3 regions of the [Enterobacter] lignolyticus SCF1 genome follow, and region 1 is predicted to be linked to each of the others. Evidence: predicted binding sites of a transcription regulator. Region 1 holds the regulator's gene; each other region holds the start of a gene.

The links. Region 1 encodes LexA, which represses DNA repair genes until DNA is damaged. Its sites were predicted from a motif close to TNCTGTATGTACATACAGNA; they were not measured.
Region 2: sbmC (DNA gyrase inhibitor SbmC) is a predicted target of LexA. The motif match lies at 4,186-4,205, and genes of this name have one in related genera.
Region 3: uvrB (excinuclease ABC subunit UvrB) is a predicted target of LexA. The motif match lies at 3,579-3,598, and genes of this name have one in related genera.

Annotation. Positions count from the first base shown of each region.
Region 1 is NC_014618.1:4,438,414-4,445,786, reverse strand. Features, by position in the region: gene ubiC (chorismate lyase) at 1-139, shown strand, start outside; gene ubiA (4-hydroxybenzoate octaprenyltransferase) at 152-1,021, shown strand; gene plsB (glycerol-3-phosphate 1-O-acyltransferase PlsB) at 1,057-3,477, opposite strand; gene ENTCL_RS20610 (diacylglycerol kinase) at 3,607-3,975, shown strand; gene lexA (transcriptional repressor LexA) at 4,085-4,693, shown strand; gene dinF (MATE family efflux transporter DinF) at 4,762-6,081, shown strand; gene zur (zinc uptake transcriptional repressor Zur) at 6,115-6,630, opposite strand; gene ENTCL_RS20590 (cupin domain-containing protein) at 6,745-7,233, shown strand.
Region 2 is NC_014618.1:1,794,126-1,801,498, forward strand. Features, by position in the region: gene fusA (elongation factor G) at 1-1,271, shown strand, start outside; gene sbcB (exodeoxyribonuclease I) at 1,317-2,741, opposite strand; gene dacD (serine-type D-Ala-D-Ala carboxypeptidase DacD) at 2,927-4,099, shown strand; gene sbmC (DNA gyrase inhibitor SbmC) at 4,227-4,700, shown strand; gene ENTCL_RS08380 (FUSC family protein) at 4,801-5,859, shown strand; gene ENTCL_RS08385 (DUF496 family protein) at 6,024-6,347, shown strand; gene ENTCL_RS08390 (2-hydroxycarboxylate transporter family protein) at 6,416-7,373, opposite strand, start outside.
Region 3 is NC_014618.1:3,242,683-3,250,055, forward strand. Features, by position in the region: gene pmrA (two-component system response regulator PmrA) at 1-345, shown strand, start outside; gene pmrB (two-component system sensor histidine kinase PmrB) at 352-1,419, shown strand; gene uvrB (excinuclease ABC subunit UvrB) at 1,482-3,503, opposite strand; gene bioD (dethiobiotin synthase) at 4,114-4,803, opposite strand; gene bioC (malonyl-ACP O-methyltransferase BioC) at 4,796-5,551, opposite strand; gene bioF (8-amino-7-oxononanoate synthase) at 5,535-6,689, opposite strand; gene bioB (biotin synthase BioB) at 6,686-7,373, opposite strand, start outside.

The DNA of each region.
Region 1 (7,373 bases):
TACCTCATCGACCCTGACCCGAGATTTTATTGAGATTGGCAAGCATGCAGAGCTCTGGGGACGCCGTTCCCGCCTTCGGCTGAGCGGAAAACCGCTGCTGCTGACGGAGCTGTTTTTACCTGCATCACCGTTGTACTGAGAGGAAGTAAAGATGGAGTGGAGTCTGACGCAGAACAAGTTGCAGGCCTATAACCGCCTGATGCGTACTGACAAACCGATTGGCACGCTGCTGCTGCTATGGCCCACCCTGTGGGCGCTGTGGGTGGCGACGCCTGGCGTACCGCCGCTGTGGATCCTCGCCGTGTTTGTCGCCGGCGTCTGGCTGATGCGCGCCGCGGGCTGCGTGGTCAACGACTACGCGGATCGCAAATTTGACGGCCACGTGAAGCGCACCGCCAACCGCCCGCTGCCCCGCGGCGACGTCAGCGAGAACGAGGCCCGGGCGCTGTTCGTGCTGCTGGTGCTGCTCTCTTTTCTGCTGGTGCTGACGCTTAACCGCATGACCATTCTGCTGTCGGTAGCGGGCCTGGCGCTGGCCTGGGTTTACCCGTTCATGAAGCGCTACACCCACCTGCCGCAGGTGGTGCTGGGGGCGGCGTTCGGCTGGTCGATACCGATGGCCTATGCGGCGGTGAGCGAATCATTGCCGCTGAGCTGCTGGCTGATGTTCCTGACCAATATCTGCTGGGCGGTAGCGTATGACACCCAGTATGCGATGGTGGACCGCGATGACGACCTGAAGATAGGCATCAAATCGACGGCCATTCTGTTTGGCGAAAGCGATAAGCTTATCATCGGTATTTTGCAGGTTGCCGTGCTGGCGATGATGGCGACAGTGGGCTGGCTGAGCGGGCTTAACGGGGCGTTTTACTGGTCTGTGTTCGTGGCGGGCGCGCTGTTTGTCTATCAGCAAAAGCTGATCAAAAACCGCGAGCGCGACGCCTGCTTTAAGGCCTTTATGAACAACAACTATGTCGGGCTGGTGCTGTTTATCGGCCTGGCGATGAGCTACTTCAGCTAATAAAAAGGCCCTCTCGCTGAGAGGGCCTTTTGCGTTTACGCGTCCTGCGACGCGCTCTCGATAGTCAAACGCACGTCGGAGGTAATCAGCTCCGCCAGCATCTGATAGACCTTCATCGTCTCTTCCGGCTCCGCATCGCCTGTATCGCTGATATAGCCCTCGTCGCGCAGCGTCAGCACCAGCGTGCTGAATACCGCTTTATCGAAGAACTCCGGCGCGTTGATGCCGTGCAGCACCGACAGGCGCTGCGCCACCGTGCGGCTCTCTTTTTCCAGCGTGCTGCGGTTGATGGACGGGTTAGCGCTCAGCAGCCAGAAGGTGATCGCATAGCGCTGCAGCGTCTCGCGAGCGCCTGCGGCCAGCAGCTGCAGGGAGCGGGAGTGCGACGGGTTGATCCGCACCTCGTCATCATGCAGCGAGATAAGCTCCTGGCGCTGCATTTCCGCAATCAGCATGTCGATAACGCCCGCCAGCTCCGCGGTGTCCCAGCGCAGGAACAGCTCGGCTTTCAGCATCGGATAGAGCGTTTCCACATGGCGCAGCATGCTTTCGCGGGAAATGTGGCGATGCTGGGTGACGATAGCCGCCAGCAGCGACGGCAGAATCAGCATATGCGCGATGTTGTTGCGATAGTAGGTCATCAGCACCGCCTGCTCGCGCGGCAGAATGATGATATCGCCGATGGTGTCTTTCTCGACTTCGAACTTGTTCATCTGCAGCGCGTGATCGATAAGCGCGCTGGCGGTCGCCGTCGGAACCGTGGAGTCCGTCGAGTATGGCACGTTGCGCATCAGCTGCAGATAGCACTCCAGCTGCTGCGTCAGCTGCTCGCGGGTCAGCGAACGCTGGCGGGAGGCGAGCAGGGCGGTACAGCACAGGTTCATGGCGTTCGCCGCCCCGGCGTTGTTGATACGCACCATCAGATCGGCGGCAATGCTGTTGACCGTCGGGGTCAGCCAGGCCGGACGAATGGCTTCAATCGGGTCGATAGACTCGCGCCACTCCGGAACGTGGTGGTTGAGCCAGGTCATCAGTGGCATAGGTTCGCCGAAGTTGACGTAGCCCTGGCCGAGGTTGCGCAGCTTGCTTAAGCCGCGCAGCATCTGCGGCAGGCTCTCTTTCTCTTTCGTCGCGCCGCGCAGTTCTTTGGCGTAGGTGCCCACTTCCATCACGTGTTCGTAGCCGATGTAGATAGGCACGAGGGTGATTGGGCGGGTGCCGCCGCGCAGCATCGCCTGGATGGTCATAGACAGGGTGCCGGTTTTCGGATCCAGCAGACGCCCGGTACGGGAGCGGCCGCCCTCGACAAAATACTCCACGGAGTAGCCGCGGCTGAACAGCTCGCCCAGATACTCGCGAAAAACGGTGGAGTAGAGCTTGTTGCCCTTAAAGGTGCGGCGAATAAAGAACGCGCCCAGGCGGCGGAAAATCGGCCCGGCGGGCCAGAAGTTCAGGTTGATGCCGGCGGCGATATGCGGCGGCACCAGCCCCTGGTGATAGAGCACGTAGGAGAGCAGCAGGTAGTCCATATGGCTGCGGTGGCAGGGCACATAGACAATCTCGTGGCCGTCGTGGGCCAGCTGGCGCACGCGCTCGGCGTTATGGACGTTGATCCCCTGGTACAGACGGTTCCAGGTAAAGCCCAGCACGCGGTCGGTCAGGCGAATCATCTCATAGGAGAAGTTGGCGGCGATCTCTTCCATCAGCGCCACGGCGTTTTGCTGCGCTTTCTCATGGGAGATTTTCTTGCTGCGCGCTTCGTCTTCTACGGCGCGGGCGATGGCTTTCGACGCCAGCAGCTTATTGAACAGGTCCTGACGCGCCGGCAGGCGCGGGCCTACTGCCGCCAGACGCTGACGGGCAAAGTGCATACGCGCGACGCGCGCCAGCTTCTGGGCTATCGTTTTATCAGTGCCGTGTTCGGTGGCCATCCAGCGCAGCGACACCGACGGCGAGAAGCGGACAAAGCTGTCGCGGCCAAGCCAGGTGACGGCGAAGAATTTCTGGATGCCGTTGAGTATGCGCAGCGGCGGGTTGACCTCGCCTTTTTCACGACCCGGCGAGCGGCCGAACATTACCGAAACCGGCACCATCTGCACGTCCAGATTCGGATTGCTGCGATGCAGATCCAGGTAGTCATGGAACAGCTTGATGGACTCTTCTTTCGGCGTGTACCAGGTAAACACGCGCGGTCCGCCATGGATGAAAATATGACGCGGCAGCACGGTGCCGTCGATTTCCAGCGGTTCCAGCGGGTCGGGGAGGTCGTGCGCCAGGCATTGGGCGCGCAGCGTCAGTAGGTCCGCCTTCGAGTTATACGGCAGAACGTACATAATAGGGCGTGACGTATCGAGCCCAAGCTCCGGGGCAGGTTCCGCCGGAATGGACTTGCTTTTTACCAGCACGCTTAATGGTAAATTCAGTAATTTGTAGTAAATTCGTGGCCAGCCAGACATAAACGATGTAAAGCCTCTGGTTAATCATGCAAATGCGCCGCAAGGATAACAGAAAGTGCGCAGGATTTCTGTTCTACCGCGTTTGATGCAAAGTGACATTGACGCTAAATATGAAAAAAGGGTTTTTTGATGGCAAATGATACCACCGGGCTTACCCGAATCATCAAAGCGGCAGGCTATTCCTGGCAGGGATTCCGCGCCGCGTGGAAAAACGAAGCCGCATTCCGTCAGGAGGGCACCGTGGCCGTCATCGCCGTCATTATCGCGTGCTGGCTGGATGTCGACGCCATTACGCGCGTGCTGCTGATTGGCTCTGTGCTTCTGGTGATGATAGTGGAAATTCTCAATAGTGCGATTGAAGCGGTGGTCGATCGCATCGGTTCCGAACGCCATGAGCTGTCGGGGCGCGCTAAGGATATGGGGTCGGCGGCGGTGCTGCTGTCGATTTTTATCGCCCTCATCACCTGGGGCACGCTTCTCTGGCCACATTTGCGATAAGGCTCGTGGAATTGCGCAAACGTCTGGTTTTTTATGCGTTTTGTGGTTCCAAATTCGCCGTTAACTGTATATACTCACAGCATAACTGTATATACACCCAGGGGGCGGAATGAAAGCGTTAACGACCAGGCAGCAAGAGGTGTTTGATCTCATCCGGGATCACATCAGCCAGACGGGGATGCCACCCACGCGTGCGGAAATCGCGCAGCGTCTGGGGTTCCGCTCCCCGAACGCTGCTGAAGAGCATCTGAAAGCGCTGGCGCGTAAAGGCGCAATTGAAATCGTTTCCGGCGCTTCCCGCGGGATCCGTCTGCTGACGGAAGAGGAAGAAGGGCTGCCGCTGGTGGGGCGCGTCGCCGCGGGTGAACCGCTGCTGGCGCAGCAGCACATTGAGGGTCACTACCAGGTCGACCCGGCGATGTTCAAACCCAGCGCGGACTTCCTGCTGCGCGTAAGCGGCATGTCGATGAAGGATATCGGCATCCTCGACGGCGATCTGCTGGCGGTACATAAAACGCAGGACGTGCGTAACGGCCAGGTCGTCGTCGCGCGTATCGACGATGAAGTTACCGTGAAGCGTCTGAAAAAGCAGGGCAGCGTCGTGGAACTGCTGCCGGAAAACAGCGAGTTTTCCCCGATTGTGGTCGATCTGCGTCAGCATAATTTCTCCATCGAAGGACTGGCGGTCGGCGTGATTCGCAACGGCGAGTGGCTGTAATTTCCTCCCTTCTCCGGCGGCGCTTTTCCTGGCGCCGCCGCGATTTCTGATCACCACAGGTTTTCTCCATGTCGCTGTTTACCCCTGCGGATAAAGCGTTATGGCGCCTCGCGCTGCCGATGATTTTCTCCAACATCACCGTACCGCTGCTTGGCCTGGTGGATACCGCCGTGATCGGCCATCTCGACAGCCCGGTGTACCTGGGCGGCGTTGCCATTGGCGCAACGGCGACCAGTTTCCTGTTTATGCTGCTGCTGTTCCTGCGTATGAGCACCACGGGATTAACCGCTCAGGCGTTTGGTGCGCGAGACCCTCTGCGCCTGGCGCGGGCGCTGATCCAGCCGCTGCTGCTGGCGCTGGGCGCCGGGGCGGCGATCGTCCTGCTGCGTACGCCGCTGATTGAGCTGGCGCTGCATATTGTGGGCGGCAGCGATGCGGTGCTGGAGCAGGCCAGACGCTTTCTTGAAATCCGCTGGCTCAGCGCCCCGGCCTCTCTGGCTAATCTGGTGCTGCTTGGCTGGCTGCTCGGCGTACAGTACGCCCGGGCGCCGGTTATCCTGCTGGTGGTGGGCAACGTGCTTAACATTGCGCTCGACCTCTGGCTGGTGATGGGGCTGCATATGAACGTGCAGGGCGCCGCGCTGGCGACCGTCTGCGCCGAGTACGCGACCTTCTTCATCGGTCTGCTGATGGTACGGCGGGTGATGACCCTGCGCGGCATCAGCGTGACGATGCTGAAAACGACGTGGCGCGGCAACTTCCGTCGCCTGCTGGCGCTCAACCGCGACATCATGCTGCGTTCCCTGCTGCTGCAGCTGTGCTTTGGCGCGTTGACGGTGTTCGGCGCGCGCCTGGGCCCCGATATCGTAGCGGTCAATGCGGTTCTGATGACGATGCTGACCTTTACCGCCTACGCCCTCGACGGCTTTGCCTTTGCGGTGGAGGCCCATTCAGGACAGGCCTACGGCGCCCGCGACGGCAGCCAGCTGCTGCACGTGTGGAACGCGGCCTGCCGACAGGCGGGCATTGTGGCGCTGGCGTTTGCCGGGGTCTATGCCATCGCCGGCGAGCACATCGTCGCCCTGCTGACCTCGCTTGCGGAACTGCGCCAACTGGCGGACCGCTACGTTTTCTGGCAGATGGTGCTGCCGGTGATCGGCGTCTGGTGCTACCTGCTGGACGGCATGTTTATCGGCGCCACGCGAGGGGCGGAGATGCGTAACAGTATGGCGATTGCGGCGGTGGGGTTTGCCCTGACGCTGCTGAGCGTCCCGGCGCTCGGCAACCATGGGCTATGGCTGTCGCTGACCGTCTTTCTTGCCCTGCGCGGGATGTCGCTGGCATGGATCTGGCGTCGGCACTGGCGGCGCGATAGCTGGTTTTCGTAACGGGCTGGCGGTGGCGCTACGCCGCCGCAGGCCTTAGCGCGGCTTTTTCTTAACCTGAATGGTGTGGTCGTGCCCGCAGCAGTCCTGAGAACGGCAGGCTTCCACTTCAACGCACTGCGCGCACAGGCCATGCGCTTCAATCACGTTGTGGCGCAGCGCAAACCCCATGCGGGCGGCCAGCATATGCATAATGTCTTCCACGCCCTCAGCGGCTTCCTCTTTCACCACGCCGCAGCGGTCGCAGATAAACATGGCGGAGGTATGAGACGGCTTATCGAAGAGGTGGCACAGCACATAGCTGTTAGTGGACTCCACCTTATGGACAAAGCCTTGCTCCAGCAGAAATTCCAGCGCACGATACACCGTCGGGGGCTTTGCCTGCGGCTCGCTGACTTTGAGCAGATCGAGGAGATCGTAAGCGCTGATGGCGCCCTGCTGCAGGCTCATCAAGCGTAGAACTTCGAGACGCTGCGGTGTCAGACGCACGCCGCGTTGAGCGCACAGCTTTTCAGCCTGTGCGAGCAGGTCCTGCGATGGGGTCTTTTCCATGAACGTCCTCAGATCGGTGGAAGTAAACCCTTACTTTATCATGTTATCCCAAAAACACCGAGAACCCGCCGGGTGTGCTATACCTGACGCATCTCAACATCCAGGAATAAAGTCATGAAAAGACCGGACTGTATTCGCCACTGGCGTGAACTGGAAGACGCGGATGATTCGCGCTATGCCGACAGCCGTGAGCTGATGTCCATCGGCGCGCCGCTGGCGCGTCGGCTTGGGCTGATGCGTCTTGGTATTCATCATGAGCGCCTGCCGCCGGGGCGCCGCACCTCGTATCCCCATGCGGAAAGCGACGAGGAAGAGTTTATCTACGTGCTGGAGGGGCGTCCGCAGGCATGGATCAACGGCTATCTCTGGCAGCTGGAGCCGGGCGACAGCGTCGGTTTTCCGGCGGGAACCGGGGTGTGCCATACCTTCATCAACAACACGCTGGAGGAGGTGCGGCTTCTGGTCGTGGGGGAGGCGAACAAAAAATATAACCGGATTTATTACCCGCTGAATCCGGAGTATGCCGCGACCCGGGAAGACCGCTGGGTGGATCATCCGCCGCAGTTTTTTGGCCCTCATGACGGGAAACCGTCGCGAAAGTAAGCGTGAAGGCAAAGCTGATGCCGGGCATTTCTGCAGAAATGCCCGGCTTGTTCAGGACCGGGCGGCTTTAATTCAGGTTTACCTGAGGCTGATCGGCTGATCCTGGCGCTACCTGTAGAGACGTAAATCGTATCCTTTTT
Region 2 (7,373 bases), 2.2 Mb from region 1:
TGCTCGATGCGGTGGTTGAGCTGATGCCCTCGCCGCGCGATATTCCGGCCATCGACGGCGTGGACGAGAAAGGGCGGCCCGACGAGCGTCATCCCGGCGATGAAGAGCCGTTTTCGGCGCTGGCGTTCAAGCTGATGACCGATCCCTACGTCGGCCAGCTGACCTTTATCCGCGTCTACTCCGGCGTGCTGAAAAAAGGCGATGCGGTGTATAACCCGGTTAAGGAGAAGAAGGAGCGTATCGGGCGCATCGTGCTGATGCACGCCAACGACAGGCACGACGTGGAGGAGCTGCACGCCGGGGATATCGCCGCCTGCGTTGGCCTGAAGGATGTGACCACCGGCGACACCCTGTGCGATCCGAATGCGGTGATAACGCTTGAACGGATGGAGTTTCCGGAGCCGGTGATTTCGCTCGCCATTGAGCCGAAAACCAAAGCGGATCAGGAGAAAATGGGCATTGCTCTGCAGCGGCTGGCGTCGGAGGACCCGTCGTTCCGCCTGCATACCGATGAGGAGTCCGGGCAGACCATTATTTCCGGGATGGGCGAGCTGCATCTAGAAATCATCGTCGACCGCATGAAGCGCGAGTTTGGCGTGGAGGCCAATATTGGCCGCCCGCAGGTCACCTATCGCGAAACGCTGCGTAAGACCGTCAGGGACATCGAGGGGAAATTCGTCCGTCAGTCCGGCGGTAAAGGGCAGTACGGCCACGTGGTGCTGACCCTTGAGCCGCGGGAGCCTGGCAGCGGCTTTGCGTTTGAGGACGCCACCAAGGGCGGCGTGGTGCCGCGCGAGTACATTCCGTCGGTGGAAAAAGGGCTGCGTGAGGCGATGGGCACCGGCGTGCTGGCTGGCTACCCGGTCGTCGACGTCAAGGCGACGCTGACCTTTGGCTCATACCACGACGTCGACTCGTCGGAAATGGCGTTCCGCATGGCGGCGATTTTCGGCTTCAAGGAGGGGGCGCGCAGGGCCGAACCGGTGATTCTCGAGCCGGTGATGCATGTGGAAGTGGAAACGCCGGAGGCGTATGCCGGCAACATTATGGGCGATCTTTCGTCGCGTCGCGGGATGGTGCAGGGCATGGAGGAGCGCTACGGCAGCCAGATTATTCGCGCTGACGTGCCGCTTGCCGAGATGTTTGGCTACTCCACCACGCTACGTTCCATGTCCCAGGGCCGGGCGACCTACAGCATGGAGTTTCATCACTATGCTGAAGCGCCGCGCACTGTGGCGGAGGCGATCATCGCCAGCCGCGCGAAAGCGTAACGCCTTCTCCGGGCAGCAGGGACGCCGCCCGGACATACTCCTGTCTCAGACAATATCCTGCGCGTACTGCCACAGCGTTTTCAGCAGCGCGAGCTTCGCCTTATCCTCTGCATACTGCTGGCTGAGCAGCTGCAGCTCATCGGCGTAGGCCTGTAAAAACTCGGGGGTGAACACCTCGCGGCGATGCTGCAGCCAGCGCTGCTGCTCGGCGTCGTCAAGGGTGCCCGGGAAGTTGCGCGCCCGGTAGTTGAACAGCAGCTTTTCAATACGCGTATCGGCAAAGGTCAAATCCAGCGCCGGCAGATTGCGCGGTTCGGTTTCCAGCAGGATTTTCATCGCCGCGCGATCCGCATCGCTGAAAAAGCCGTTGTAGAGCTGCGCATCCACGTTCTGCGACGGTACAAACGGCGCCGCGTCGGCGAAAATCGCCACCACTTTGTCGCGGACCTGCGGGTTGTCTCGCAGCAGCTTCAGGTTATCGAGACACTGCTGGCGGTTAATGCCCAGACGGTCGGCATCTTCCGGGCGCAGGGTATTCGCCTGGGCCAGCACCGGGCATTTGTTGAGGTGCACCAGCTTGACCGGTACGGCGGCGAGATCGCCGAGACTGGCCTTCGCGGTATACAGACGATCGCGCAGCTCGTCCGCCGTCAGCTCAAGCAGCGGCGACATGTCGCCCGCCAGATCGACCACAATCACCGCGTTGCGGTTATCCGGATGCCAGGCCAGCGGCGCTATCCAGCTGGTATTCCCGCGCCATGCGCCAAACATACCGGAGACATGCACCAGCGGCTTCATCTGCGGCACGTCAATCAGCGTCGCCAGCTTGTTCTTATTGCGATACGTATAGAGGTAGTCAAACAGCCGCGGCTGGCGCGATTTCACCAGCTGCGCCATGGCGATGGTGGCGTATACGTCGGCCATCGCATCGTGGGCGTTGCTGTGCTCAATGCCGTTGGCGCGGGTCAGGTGCTCAAGGCGAAAGCTCGGCAGCCCGTCCTCATTTTCCGGCCAGTTGATCCCTTCCGGACGCAGGGCGTAGCAGGCGCGCATCACGTCCAGCAGGTCCCAGCGCGAGTTATGGTTCTGCCAGCTCCAGGCGTAAGGATCGTAAAAATTGCGGTAGAAGATATTGCGGGTGACTTCGTCGTCAAAGCGCACGTTGTTGTAGCCGACAACGCAGGTTTTCGGCACCGTGAACAGCGCATGAATGCGACGGGCGAAGGCCGCTTCGTTTTCCCCTTTGGCCAGCGCCTCCTGCGGCGTAATGCCGGTTATCAGCACCGCCTGCGGCTGCGGCAGGTAGTCATCCGCCGGTTTGCAGTAGAACACTTCCGGCTCGCCGATGACGTTGAAATCACCGTCGGTGCGAAGGGCGGCGAACTGGGCGGGGCGGTCCAGCGACGGGCTGGTGCCGAAGGTTTCGTAGTCGTGGAAAAGGAATCCAGGCGGCGATTGCGTCTCTTGCATTGTCTGTCAGTCATCCGTATGCGCGTGAACCCAGCATGGTAAACGATTTGGCGCGCCATCAGAAGGGTAAGGCGGTGATTCCGCTGCCGCCTGCGGCAGGAGTTGTCATACTTTCTTGCAATTTAACGCTGTCAGTAAAGCGTAAGTCCCGTAAAAAGGACGGCGAATTGATGAAAGTTGAGGATATGCTGTTGAAAGGCCGTATGTTTATTGCTGTATCTTTGCTCGCTTCGGGCATTTCCTGCGCATTTGCCGCAGACGCGCTTCCCATCACGGTATCGCCGCCGGCCATTCAGGCTGGGGCATGGGTGCTGATGGATTACACTACCGGCCAAATCTTAACGGCAGGCAACGAACACCAGCAGCGCAATCCCGCCAGCTTAACCAAGCTGATGACCGGCTACGTGGTCGATCGCGCTATCGACAGCCGCAAAATCACGCCGGACGATATGGTGACCGTAGGGCACGACGCCTGGGCGAAAGGGAACCCGGTGTTTGACGGCTCGTCGCTGATGTTCCTCAAACCCGGCGATCGCCTGACGGTGCGCGACCTGAGCCGCGGGCTTATCGTTGACTCCGGCAACGACGCCTGCGTGGCGCTGGCGGATTACGTCGCGGGCGGCCAGCCGCAGTTTGTGCAGCTGATGAACGGCTATGTGCAGAAGCTGGGGCTGAAGGATACCCACTTTGAAACGGTGCACGGTCTTGATGCGCCGGGGCAGCACAGCTCCGCCTACGATCTGGCGGTGCTTTCCCGCGCGATCATCCACGGCGAGCCTGATTTCTACCACATGTACAGCGAAAAGAGCCTGACCTGGAACGGCATCACCCAGCAAAACCGTAATGGCCTGCTGTGGGATAAAACCATGAACGTGGACGGGCTGAAGACCGGCCACACGTCGGGAGCGGGCTTTAACCTGATCGCTTCGGCGGTAGACGGCGAGCGCCGCCTGATCGCGGTGGTCATGGGCGCGGAAAGCGCAAAAGGCCGCGAAGAGCAGGCGCGCAAGCTGCTGCACTGGGGCCAGCAGAACTTCGACACCGTCCAGATCCTGCACAGCGGCAAACAGGTCGGCAGCGAGCGCATCTGGTACGGCGACAAAGAGCAGATCCGCCTCGGCACCGATCAGGATTTCTGGCTGGCGTTGCCGAAAGCCGAAGTGCCGAACATCAAAGCTAAATATGTCCTCGACGCGAAAGAGCTTGATGCTCCCATCGCCGCGCATCAGCGCGTGGGCGAAATCCAGCTGTACGATCGCGATAAGGTGGTCGCCCACTGGCCGCTGGTGACGCTGGAAAGCGTCAATAAAGGCGGCATTTTCTCCCGCTTTAGCGACTGGCTGCACCACAGCGCCTGACGAAACGCCCCTTTTTTTGGGGCGTTTCCCTTTTCCGTTCTGTGAAATACCGCACATACTACATTGACATGGCTTTGCTACATTTCATATGTATATTTATACAGTAATCTTCACATGCGGAGGCTTTATGGAATACAGCATCAGACAGGAACAACAGCGTGTCGTGGCCGGTTTTCACATGGTTGGCCCATGGGAACAGACGGTAAAACAAGGTTTTGAACAGCTAATGATGTGGGTTGACGGCCGGGACATTCCGGCGAAAGAGTGGCTGGCGGTCTATTACGATAACCCCGACGAGGTGCCGGCGGAAAAACTGCGCTGCGACACGGTGGTGACCGTAGAACCCGGTTTTCAGATCCCGGCCAACAGCGAGGGCGTGATGCTGACGCAGGTGTCCGGCGGCGAGTATGCGGTCGCCAGCGCGCGGGTCGTGAATCATGATTTCGCCACCCCATGGTACCAGTTCTTCGGCAGCGTGCTTGCGGATACGGCCTGGGAGATGGCGGCAAAACCGTGCTTTGAGCGCTATCTGAATGACGGTAATCAGGACGGCTACTGGGATATCGAAATGTATATCGCGGTGTCCCGTCGGGCGGGGTAACGCCAATAGCCATTGGTATTTAATGGTTATTTACACTCACGTGATCCGTGTAGCAGAAAAACGGATACAATTGTGCTTTTAGTCCGGCCGGAGAGTGGGTGTGCGCGCCGATAAATCACTCAGTCCTTTTGAAATTCGCTTGTATCGCCACTACCGTGTGGTTCACGGGGTGCGCATTGCGCTGGCGTTCGTTCTGACATTTTTACTGATTCGCCTGCTTGATGTTCCGGAAGGGACGTGGCCCCTGATCACGATTGTCGTGATCATGGGGCCTATTTCGTTCTGGGGCAACGTGGTGCCGCGCGCCTTCGAGCGTATCGGCGGGACGATCCTCGGCTCCGCGCTCGGGCTGGTGGCGCTAAAACTCGAACTGATTTCCCTGCCGCTGATGATCGTCTGGTGCGCCGTGGCGATGTTTCTCTGCGGCTGGCTGGCGCTCGGCAAAAAGCCCTATCAGGCGCTGCTGATCGGCATTACTCTGGCGGTGGTGGTGGGGGCGCCAGCGGGGGATATGCACACCGCGCTGTGGCGCTCCGGCGACGTGATTTTCGGTTCGCTGCTGGCGATGCTGTTTACCGGCATCTGGCCGCAGCGCGCGTTTCTGCACTGGCGCATCCAGATGGCGAGCTACGTCACTGAACTGAACCGCCTGTACCAGGCGGGCTTTTCGCCCAACCTGCTTGAGCGCCCGCGCCTGGAGCGATATATCCAGAAAGCCCTCAATGACGTGGTGAAAATGCGCGGGTTTATCACCCCGGCCAGCAAAGAGACGCACATCCAGAAGGCAATTTTCGAGGGAATTCAAACCGTCAGCCGCAACCTGGTCTGTATGCTGGAGCTGCAAATCAACGCCTACTGGGCGTCGCGCGGCAGCCACTACGTGATGCTCAACGCCCAGACGCTGCGCGATATGCAGCAGATGACCCAGCAGACGCTGCTGACCATCGCCCATGCGCTGTATGAAGGCAACCCGCAGCCGATTCTGGCGAACAATGAAAAGCTCAATGAGATTGTCGCCGAGCTGCGCCAGCTGGTGGGGGAGTATCAGGGAGATAATCTGTCCGAGACGCCGATCCACGGCTACGTATGGCTAAGTATGGAGCTGGCGCGGCAGCTGGAGCTGCTGTCGCATCTGATTTGCCGGGCGTTGCGCAAATAACGCTCATATGGCTGCGGTTTACCGTCTGCTTGTTTCGATTCAGCTGTATTTAGGGTTATGATAAACCCAAAGCAAAAACCATTGTCATCAGCCGCCGCGAACAGTTATGTTTACCCTACGCGATGGCTTTACGAATCCGAATCTCAATCATTAGGGGTGTAAAAATGGAAACAACCAAACCTTCGTTCCAGGACGTACTGGAGTTTGTTCGTCTGTTCCGCCGTAAGAACAAGCTGCAGCGTGAAATTCAGGACGTTGAGAAAAAGATCCGTGACAACCAGAAACGTGTTCTGCTGCTCGACAACCTGAGTGACTACATCAAGCCTGGGATGAGCGTTGAGGCGATCCAGGGCATCATCGTCAGCATGAAGACCGACTATGAAGACCGCGTTGATGACTACATCATCAAAAACGCTGAGCTGTCCAAAGAGCGTCGCGACATCTCCAAAAAGCTGAAAGTGATGGGCGAGCAGAAAACCGCTGAGTAATTACCTGTCCCTTCAGTAAGACGGTGAAAGCCTGGCGCTTTCACCGTTTTTTTTGCCTGCACGCGGGCTTAAACCACCCAGCCCAGCAGCAGCGTGGCGGCGATCACCGTCGAGGCGCCGCCGATGCGCGTGGCGATCTGCGCGAACGGCATCAGCGACATCCGGTTGGACGCCGACAGGATGGCGACATCGCCCGTTCCGCCGAGACCGCTATGGCAGCAGGTGACGATAGCTGCCTCTACCGGGTACATATTGAGCCGTGAAGCAATGAAAAAGCCGCTCAGCGTCATGGCGATCACCACCGACCCGCAGACCACCACATAGCCGACGGAAAATACCGCCACCACGCTCTCCAGCGGTACATACAGCATGCCAAGGCCAATCATCAGCGGCCACACCAGCGCGGCTGATACAAACTTGTAGCAGCTGTGCGCGCCCATCTCCATCGACGACGGGATCACTTTGGCGTATTTACAAAATACCGCCGCGAGGATCATCAGTACCGGACCGGGAATATGCACCAGCTTTTCGAACAGGCCGCCGACGATGAAGAAGGCGCAAATCATCAGTAAACCGGCGCCCATCAGCTGGAAATCGGTCTGCTGCACGCTCTGAGTCTGGGTAAATACGCTGTTGTCTTCGCGGCTGCGAATCAGCATCCCGTTGCCGGAAAGCGACGGACGGCGGCTTCCCATACGCGCCAGCACCCCGGCGCAGATGATGGCGAAAATGTTGCCAACGACGGCGGCAGGCGCCAGCTGGGCGACGTAGACGTCCGGGGTTTGTCCAAGGATAGCGGAGTAGGCCAGAGAGAGCGGTAAAATGCCTTCGCCGATACCGCCGCCGATAATCGGCACAATGATGAAGAAAAAGGTGTGATAAATACTGTAGCCGAACAGGGAGCCCACCAGCAGGCCGCTGAGGATAGCCGCCCCGGTGCCGACGACTAACGGTACAAACATACGTATCATCCCCTGAATAAGGATAGTCCGGTTCATGCCCAGAATACTGCCGACCACCAGGCAG
Region 3 (7,373 bases), 1.2 Mb from region 1:
GCCCGCGTCCGCGCGCTGCTGCGCCGTCACAACAATCAGGGCGATAACGAAATCAGCGTCGGCAATATCCGCATCAACGTCACCCGTCGCCAGGTCTGGCTGGAGGAGACCCAGCTTGAGCTGACGCCGAAGGAGTACGCCCTGCTGTCGCGCCTGATGGCCAAGGCCGGCAGTCCGGTACACCGGGAAATCCTCTACAACGATATTTATAGCTGGGATAACGAACCGTCCACCAACACCCTGGAAGTCCATATCCATAACCTGCGCGATAAGATTGGCAAATCGCGGATCCGCACCGTACGCGGGTTTGGCTATATGCTGGTGAAATCCGGAGACGTTGAGTAAGTGAAGCTGCCTTCTGCCCGTGAAAAATGGACGATGCGTCGCCAGCTTCTGCTGACCATCGCGACTATCCTGCTGGTCTGCCAGCTTATCAGCGTGTTCTGGCTGTGGCATGAGAGCAAAGAGCAGATCCAGCTGCTGGTCGAAAGCGCTATCCACGGGCACAACAACCGCAAGCACATTGAGCATGAGGTGCGTGAAGCGGTGGCGAGCCTGCTGATTCCCAGCCTGCTGATTATCGGCCTGGCGCTGTGGATAAGCCTGCAGGCGGTCAAGCGCATCACCCGCCCGCTCTACGATCTCCAGCAGGAGCTGAACAGCCGCACGCCGGACAACCTGCAGCCCATCACCCTGCCGGAGTCGGTCAGCGAAGTGGACGCGGTGACCGCCGCCATCAACCAGCTGGTTGAGCGGCTTAATCTGACGCTGGACCGCGAGCGCATGTTTACCGCCGACGTGGCGCACGAGCTGCGCACCCCGCTGGCGGGCCTGAAGCTGCATCTGGAGCTGATGGCTAAAGTGCACGGCGTGAAGGTCGAGCCGTTGCTGCAACGTCTCGACCAGATGACCGACAGCATTACGCAGCTGCTGCAGCTGGCGCGGGTTGGACAATCCTTTTCCGCGGGAAGCTATCAGCAGGTCATGCTAATCGCCGACGTCGTTTTACCGATTCAGGGCGAGCTGGAAACGATGCTGGCCCATCGCGGGCAAACGCTGCGGGTGCCTGACGGAGTAAACGACGTCACGGTGTCCGGCGACGCGACGCTGCTGCGGGTGCTGCTGCGCAATCTGGTGGAAAACGCCCATCGCTACAGCCCGGAAAACTCGGTGATTACGATCGGCGTCTCGCCGGGATCGCTTGCCGTCGAAGACGAAGGTCCGGGAATCGACGAGGCCAAAAGCGGGGAGCTCAGCAAAGCCTTTGTGCGTATGGACAGCCGCTACGGCGGCATTGGGCTCGGCTTAAGCATTGTGACCCGTATCGCCCAGTTGCACGATGCGCAGTTCTTTTTGAACAACCGCAAGCCGGAGCCGGGCGCACGCGCGTGGGTGAAATTTCCGCGGCGGTTACGTTAAAACCCCTCGCGGCGTGAAAGTCCGTCAACCGAAAGAGCCTGTCATTACAGGCTCTTTTCGTTTCAGGATGCGACGATAAACAGCTCCCGTAGCTGGTGCAGCTGGTCGCGGATCTGCGCGGCTTCCTCGAATTCGAGGTTCTGCGCATGCTGCATCATCTGCCCTTCCAGCTCGTGGATTTTTTGCTGCAGCGCTTTCGGCGTCAGCGCTTTTTCCACCGCCTCGGTCTGCGCGGCCGTACGGGATTTCCCGCGGCCCTTGCCGCGCGTTTTCGCCAGCCCCTCGCCGAGCGCCAGAATATCGACCACCTTCTTATTCAGACCCTGCGGCACGATGCCGTGTTCTTCATTGTACTGCGACTGCTTCTCGCGACGACGCTCGGTCTCGCCGATCGCTTTCGCCATCGACGGCGTAATTTTATCGCCGTACAGAATCGCCTTCCCGTTGACGTTGCGCGCCGCGCGTCCAATGGTCTGAATCAGCGAGCGCTCGGAGCGCAGGAAGCCCTCTTTATCGGCATCCAGAATCGCCACCAGCGAAACTTCCGGCATATCCAGCCCTTCTCGCAGCAGGTTGATGCCCACCAGCACGTCAAACTCGCCGAGGCGCAGGTCGCGAATGATCTCCATCCGCTCAACGGTGTCGATATCCGAGTGCAGGTAACGAACCCGCTCGCCGTGCTCCTCAAGATATTCCGTTAAATCTTCCGCCATGCGCTTGGTCAGCGTCGTCACCAGCACGCGCTCGTTGATGGCGGCGCGCAGGCGAATTTCGGACAGCAGGTCATCCACCTGGGTGGAAACCGGGCGAACTTCGATAATCGGATCGAGCAGACCGGTAGGACGCACCACCTGGTCAATCACCTCGCCGCCGGATTTCTCCAGCTCATAGTTGCCAGGCGTCGCGGAAACATAAATGGTTTGCGGCGCCAGCGCTTCAAACTCTTCAAATTTCAGCGGACGGTTATCCAGCGCCGAAGGCAGACGAAAGCCGTACTCCACCAGCGTCTCTTTACGCGCCCGGTCGCCGCGGAACATTCCGCCGATCTGCGGGATCGTCACATGCGATTCGTCGATCACCAGCAGGCCATCTGCAGGCAGGTAGTCGAACAGCGTCGGCGGCGGCTCGCCCGGGCCGCGGCCGGACAGAAAGCGCGAGTAGTTTTCAATGCCCGAGCAGTAGCCCAGCTCGTTCATCATTTCAAGGTCAAACTGGGTGCGCTGGCTCAGGCGCTGCTCTTCAAGCAGCTTGTTGTTCGCCAGCAGCACTTTGCGCCGGTCGACCAGCTCCTCTTTGATCTCCTCCATCGCCTGCAGAATGCGTTCACGCGGGGTCACGTAGTGCGTTTTCGGATAGATGGTATAACGCTGAATGGTTGACTCTACATGTCCGGTGAGCGGGTCGAACAGCGACAGGCGCTCAACCTCCTCGTCGAACAGCTCAACGCGCAGCGCGATATCGTCCGATTCCGCCGGGAAAATATCGATCACCTCGCCGCGCACGCGGAAGGTGCCGCGCTGGAAGGCCTGATCGTTGCGGGTGTACTGCAGCTCCGCCAGCCGACGCAGAATAGCGCGCTGATCGATGATCATCCCGACCGTCATGTGCAGCATCATTTTCAGGTACAGATCCGGGTCGCCCAGGCCGTAAATGGCGGACACCGACGCCACAACCACGACGTCCCGCCGCTCGAGCAGCGCTTTCGTCGCCGAAAGGCGCATCTGTTCGATGTGCTCGTTTACCGACGCGTCCTTCTCGATGAAGGTATCGGAGCTTGGCACGTACGCTTCCGGCTGGTAGTAGTCGTAGTAGGAAACGAAGTACTCCACCGCGTTTTCAGGGAAAAACTCCTTCATTTCGCCATACAGCTGCGCCGCCAGCGTTTTGTTGGGCGCCAGCACCATGGTCGGCCGCTGCAGGTTATTAATGACATTGGCGATGGTAAACGTCTTCCCCGACCCCGTCACGCCAAGCAGCGTCTGGTGCGCGAGGCCGTCTTCAAGCCCCTCTTCCAGGCGGCGAATAGCCTCAGGCTGATCGCCTGAAGGACGGAAAGCGGAATGCAATGTAAACGGTTTACTCATGGATGGCGGCCTGATGAAGGATAAGCGAGCAGGTGATTAATTCTACTCGCCAGACGCTATTTTGCCAACAAATTATACTGGATAAAAAAACAGTAGCGTATTATGGTATCCGTGTTACCCGAAAAGGAGACCCGTAGAAGCCGGGGAAATTTTCGCTGCGGCAAGATAAAACGCCAGCCCTTTGCGGTTATCCCCAGAATTTTTTTCGTCTTTAACATTTGTCAAGACGTGCGATGCATCTTTTGCGTCAGCGGGTGACACTTTTCTGACAGGCATTGCTTTTATTTAACTTACTAATAAATAAATAAAATACCTAAAAGCCGCGTTTCGCACCAATTTAGTCGCAGGCCGCGTATTCTCTCGTATGCCACGTGTTTTCTAACTCTAATACACAAGGTTATCCACAGGAATAGTGGATAACTGTCTGCAGCCCATATCCCCTGCCCCTCGCACAAATCGAAACTCACCCGAAAGAATGAGGACAAAAAATTTTTTATCGCTATTTTTTGACTTTTATCAGCTAAGCGAAAGGGGTCAGTTATGGAATATTGCTCACATTTCAATCCATAAGCATGATGCCAGGCGCACAACACCCGGCATCAGAGAAACGTCAGAGGCTGGTATTAAGTACTGCAAGATCCAGATACTGCCCCAGATCCTGCCGTTCAGCCTCCGCGCCCAGCCAGGGGATCTCCCCCAGCAGCGGCGCCGGTATCAGCTGCTGCAGCGTGGCCATGTATTCCGCATGGCGTTTGCCCGGCGCCTGCACGTCGTTGGCGACCCATCCGGCCAGCCGCAGCCCGGCCTGCCGCACCGCCTGCGCGGTCAGCAGCGCGTGGTTGATGCAGCCAAGCTTCACGCCGACCACCAGGATAACCGGCAGCCGCTCCTGCGCCACCCAGTCGGCAAAGCTCAACGTCGGCGACAGCGGCGTAAACCAGCCCCCGGCGCCCTCCACCAGCACCCACTCCGCCTGCGAGCTCAGCGTCTGTAAACCGGCTGAGAGCCGTGCCGCCTCGATAGGACGCTGTTCGTCGGCGGCGACGATGTGCGGCGAGGTGGGTTCAGCAAAGGTATACGGGTTCACCTGCTCATAGCTGAGCGGCAGGCGGCTGTTGCGCTGGAGCGCCAGCGCGTCGCTATTGCGTAGCCCCTCGGCGGTCATTTCGCTGCCGGAGGCTACCGGTTTGTAGCCCGCGGTCCGTTTTCCGGCGCGGTTCGCCGCCTGCAGCAGCGCGCAGCTGGCGACGGTTTTCCCCACCTCGGTGTCGGTGCCGGTGACAAAATAACGTTCAGTCACGTGTCATCACTCCTGTAAAAATATGGTACGTCAGCGGGCAGGCGCCCTGCTGTTTCGGCCAGGCAAGCTGCAGCTGCTGCAAACGGCTGCGGGTCAACGTCCGGCTGGCGCGTCCTTCGTGCAGATGGGTGGCGCCAATGCCTTTGAGCGAGCGCATGGCGCTCAGCGCATCGGCAAACGGCACGCTCAGCGTCTGTAGCGCAAATTCGCCGCGCAGCCCGCTCAGCGCGCTGTCGAGCGCCTCGCGGGATAAAAAGCGATTGGCGTGCGGCTTTTCGTCGATCGCCCGCCAGGCCTGGCGGAGTTCCGGCAGCGAATCCGCCGCCAGGGTGGTAAACGCCAGCACGCCGCCGGGGCGCAGCATGCGGTAGAGCTCCTGCACCGCATCCTGAAGCGAATCGCACCACTGCACCGCCAGATTGCTCCACACCAGATCGAACTGCGCCGACGCCAGCGGAATAGCTTCAATATCCGCCTGCACGTAATGATCGGCGGCCTGCTGCCGCCGGGCTTCGGCCAGCATCTGCGCGGAGAGATCGAGCGCGGTCACCTCACAGCCGTTGTCGCGCCAGTAGCGGCTGATGCCGCCCGGCCCGCAGCCGGCATCCAGCACCCGCGCAAAACGGCGGGCCGGGAGGCGGGCCATCAGCGCGTCGGCGCTGCGGCGCTGCAGCTCGTTATGCTGCTGATAGTGCGGCGCGGCGCGGCCAAAGGCGGCGGCGACGGCCTGTTTATCGACCGGCGGCATCCAGCACCTCCAGCAACCGATCGATGTCGTCCTGCAAATGCGCCGCCGTAAGGGTAATGCGCAGGCGCGCCGTACCGGCGGGCACCGTCGGCGGACGAATGGCGCTGAGCCAGCAGCCCTGCTGGCGAAGACGTTCTGCCAGCGCCAGCGTCGGCGCATTTTCGCCGACAATAAGCGGCTGGATCGCGCTTTCGGAGGAGGTTAGCCGCCAGCCGAGCTGCTGCGCTCCCTGGCGAAAACGACCGATGTGCTGGCGCAGCGTTTCGCGGCGCGCATCGCCCTCCTCGCTCATCACCACCGCCAGCGCTGTCTGCAGCGCCACCGCCTGGGCGGGCGGCATCGCGGTGCTGTAGATCAGATGCCGGGCAAACTGCAGCAGATACTCGGCGACGCTGTCGCTGCACAGCACCGCCGCTCCGCTCAGGCCGAACGCCTTGCCGAAGGTGACGACCAGCAGTTCGGGCTTCACCCCCTGCGCCGCGCAGCTGCCGCGCCCGTCGCCACAAACGCCGATGCCGTGCGCGTCATCCACCATCAGCCAGCCGTTCGCCGACCGCGTACGGGCGGCGATGTCGGCCAGCGGCGCGCTGTCGCCGTCCATGCTGAAAATACCTTCGGTCACCACCAGCTGCTGCCCCGCTACCGGTTTCGCCAGCAGCGTCTGCAGATGTTCGCCGTCGTTATGCGTAAACCGCCGCAGTTCGGCCGGGCTGAGGCTTGCGGCTTCAAGTAGCGAGGCATGGCTCAGCCTGTCGGCGATAATCCGGTCGCCCTTGTGCAGCAATGCGGCGATCGTCGCCTGGTTGGCGGCAAAACCGGAAATAAACAGCAGCGCCCGCGGGTACCCCAGCCGGTCGGCAAGCGCCGCCTCCAGCGCCTGGTGCGCCACGCTGTAGCCGGTCACGTGCCCGGAGCCGCCGCTGCCCGTACCGTACTGCGACGCGCCTTGCTGCCAGGCCGCCACGATCTGCGGATGCTGGCTGAGCCCGAGATAATCGTTGCTGGAAAAATTTAGCCAGCGCGCGTCGCCCTGGCGCAGCCAGCGTCCTGCCCCCTGGCTTACCGGCAGACGTACGCGCAGCGCCTGCGCCGCGCGCCGCTGCATCAGGCTGTCGTCAATCTTCTGCTGCCAGCTCATACCGCCGCCGCGTTGTAGTACGTACTGGTATCCGGCGTCATCAGCGACTGCTCAAGACGCTGCTGCTGCTCGTTGTCTCCCGCCAGCACCTGCGTTTGCTGCGGGTTAATGCCGAGCTTGCGGAACAGCAGCAGATCGTTGTCCTCCTCCGGGTTCGGCGTGGTCAGCAGCTTGCAGCCGTAGAAGATGGAGTTCGCCCCGGCCATGAAGCACATCGCCTGCGTCTGCTCATTCATCTTCTCGCGTCCGGCGGAAAGGCGGACGTGCGAGGTCGGCATCATGATGCGCGCCACGGCGATGGTGCGGATAAAATCAAACGCATCGACATCGTCGTTGTCCTCAAGCGGCGTGCCCTTCACCTTCACCAGCATGTTGATCGGCACGCTTTCCGGCGGGGTCGGCAGGTTGGCCAGCTGCAGCAGCAGACCGGCGCGATCCTTCACCGTCTCGCCGAGGCCCACAATGCCGCCCGAGCAGACCTTAATCCCGGCGTCGCGCACCTTATCGAGCGTATCCAGACGCTCCTGATAGGTGCGGGTGGTAATGATGTTGCCGTAGAATTCCGGCGACGTATCCAGGTTATGGTTGTAGTAATCGAGCCCCGCAGAGGCCAGGCGCTGCGCCTGATCGTCCGACAACGTGCCCAGGGTCATACAGGCTTCCAGCCCCATCTCCTTCACGCCT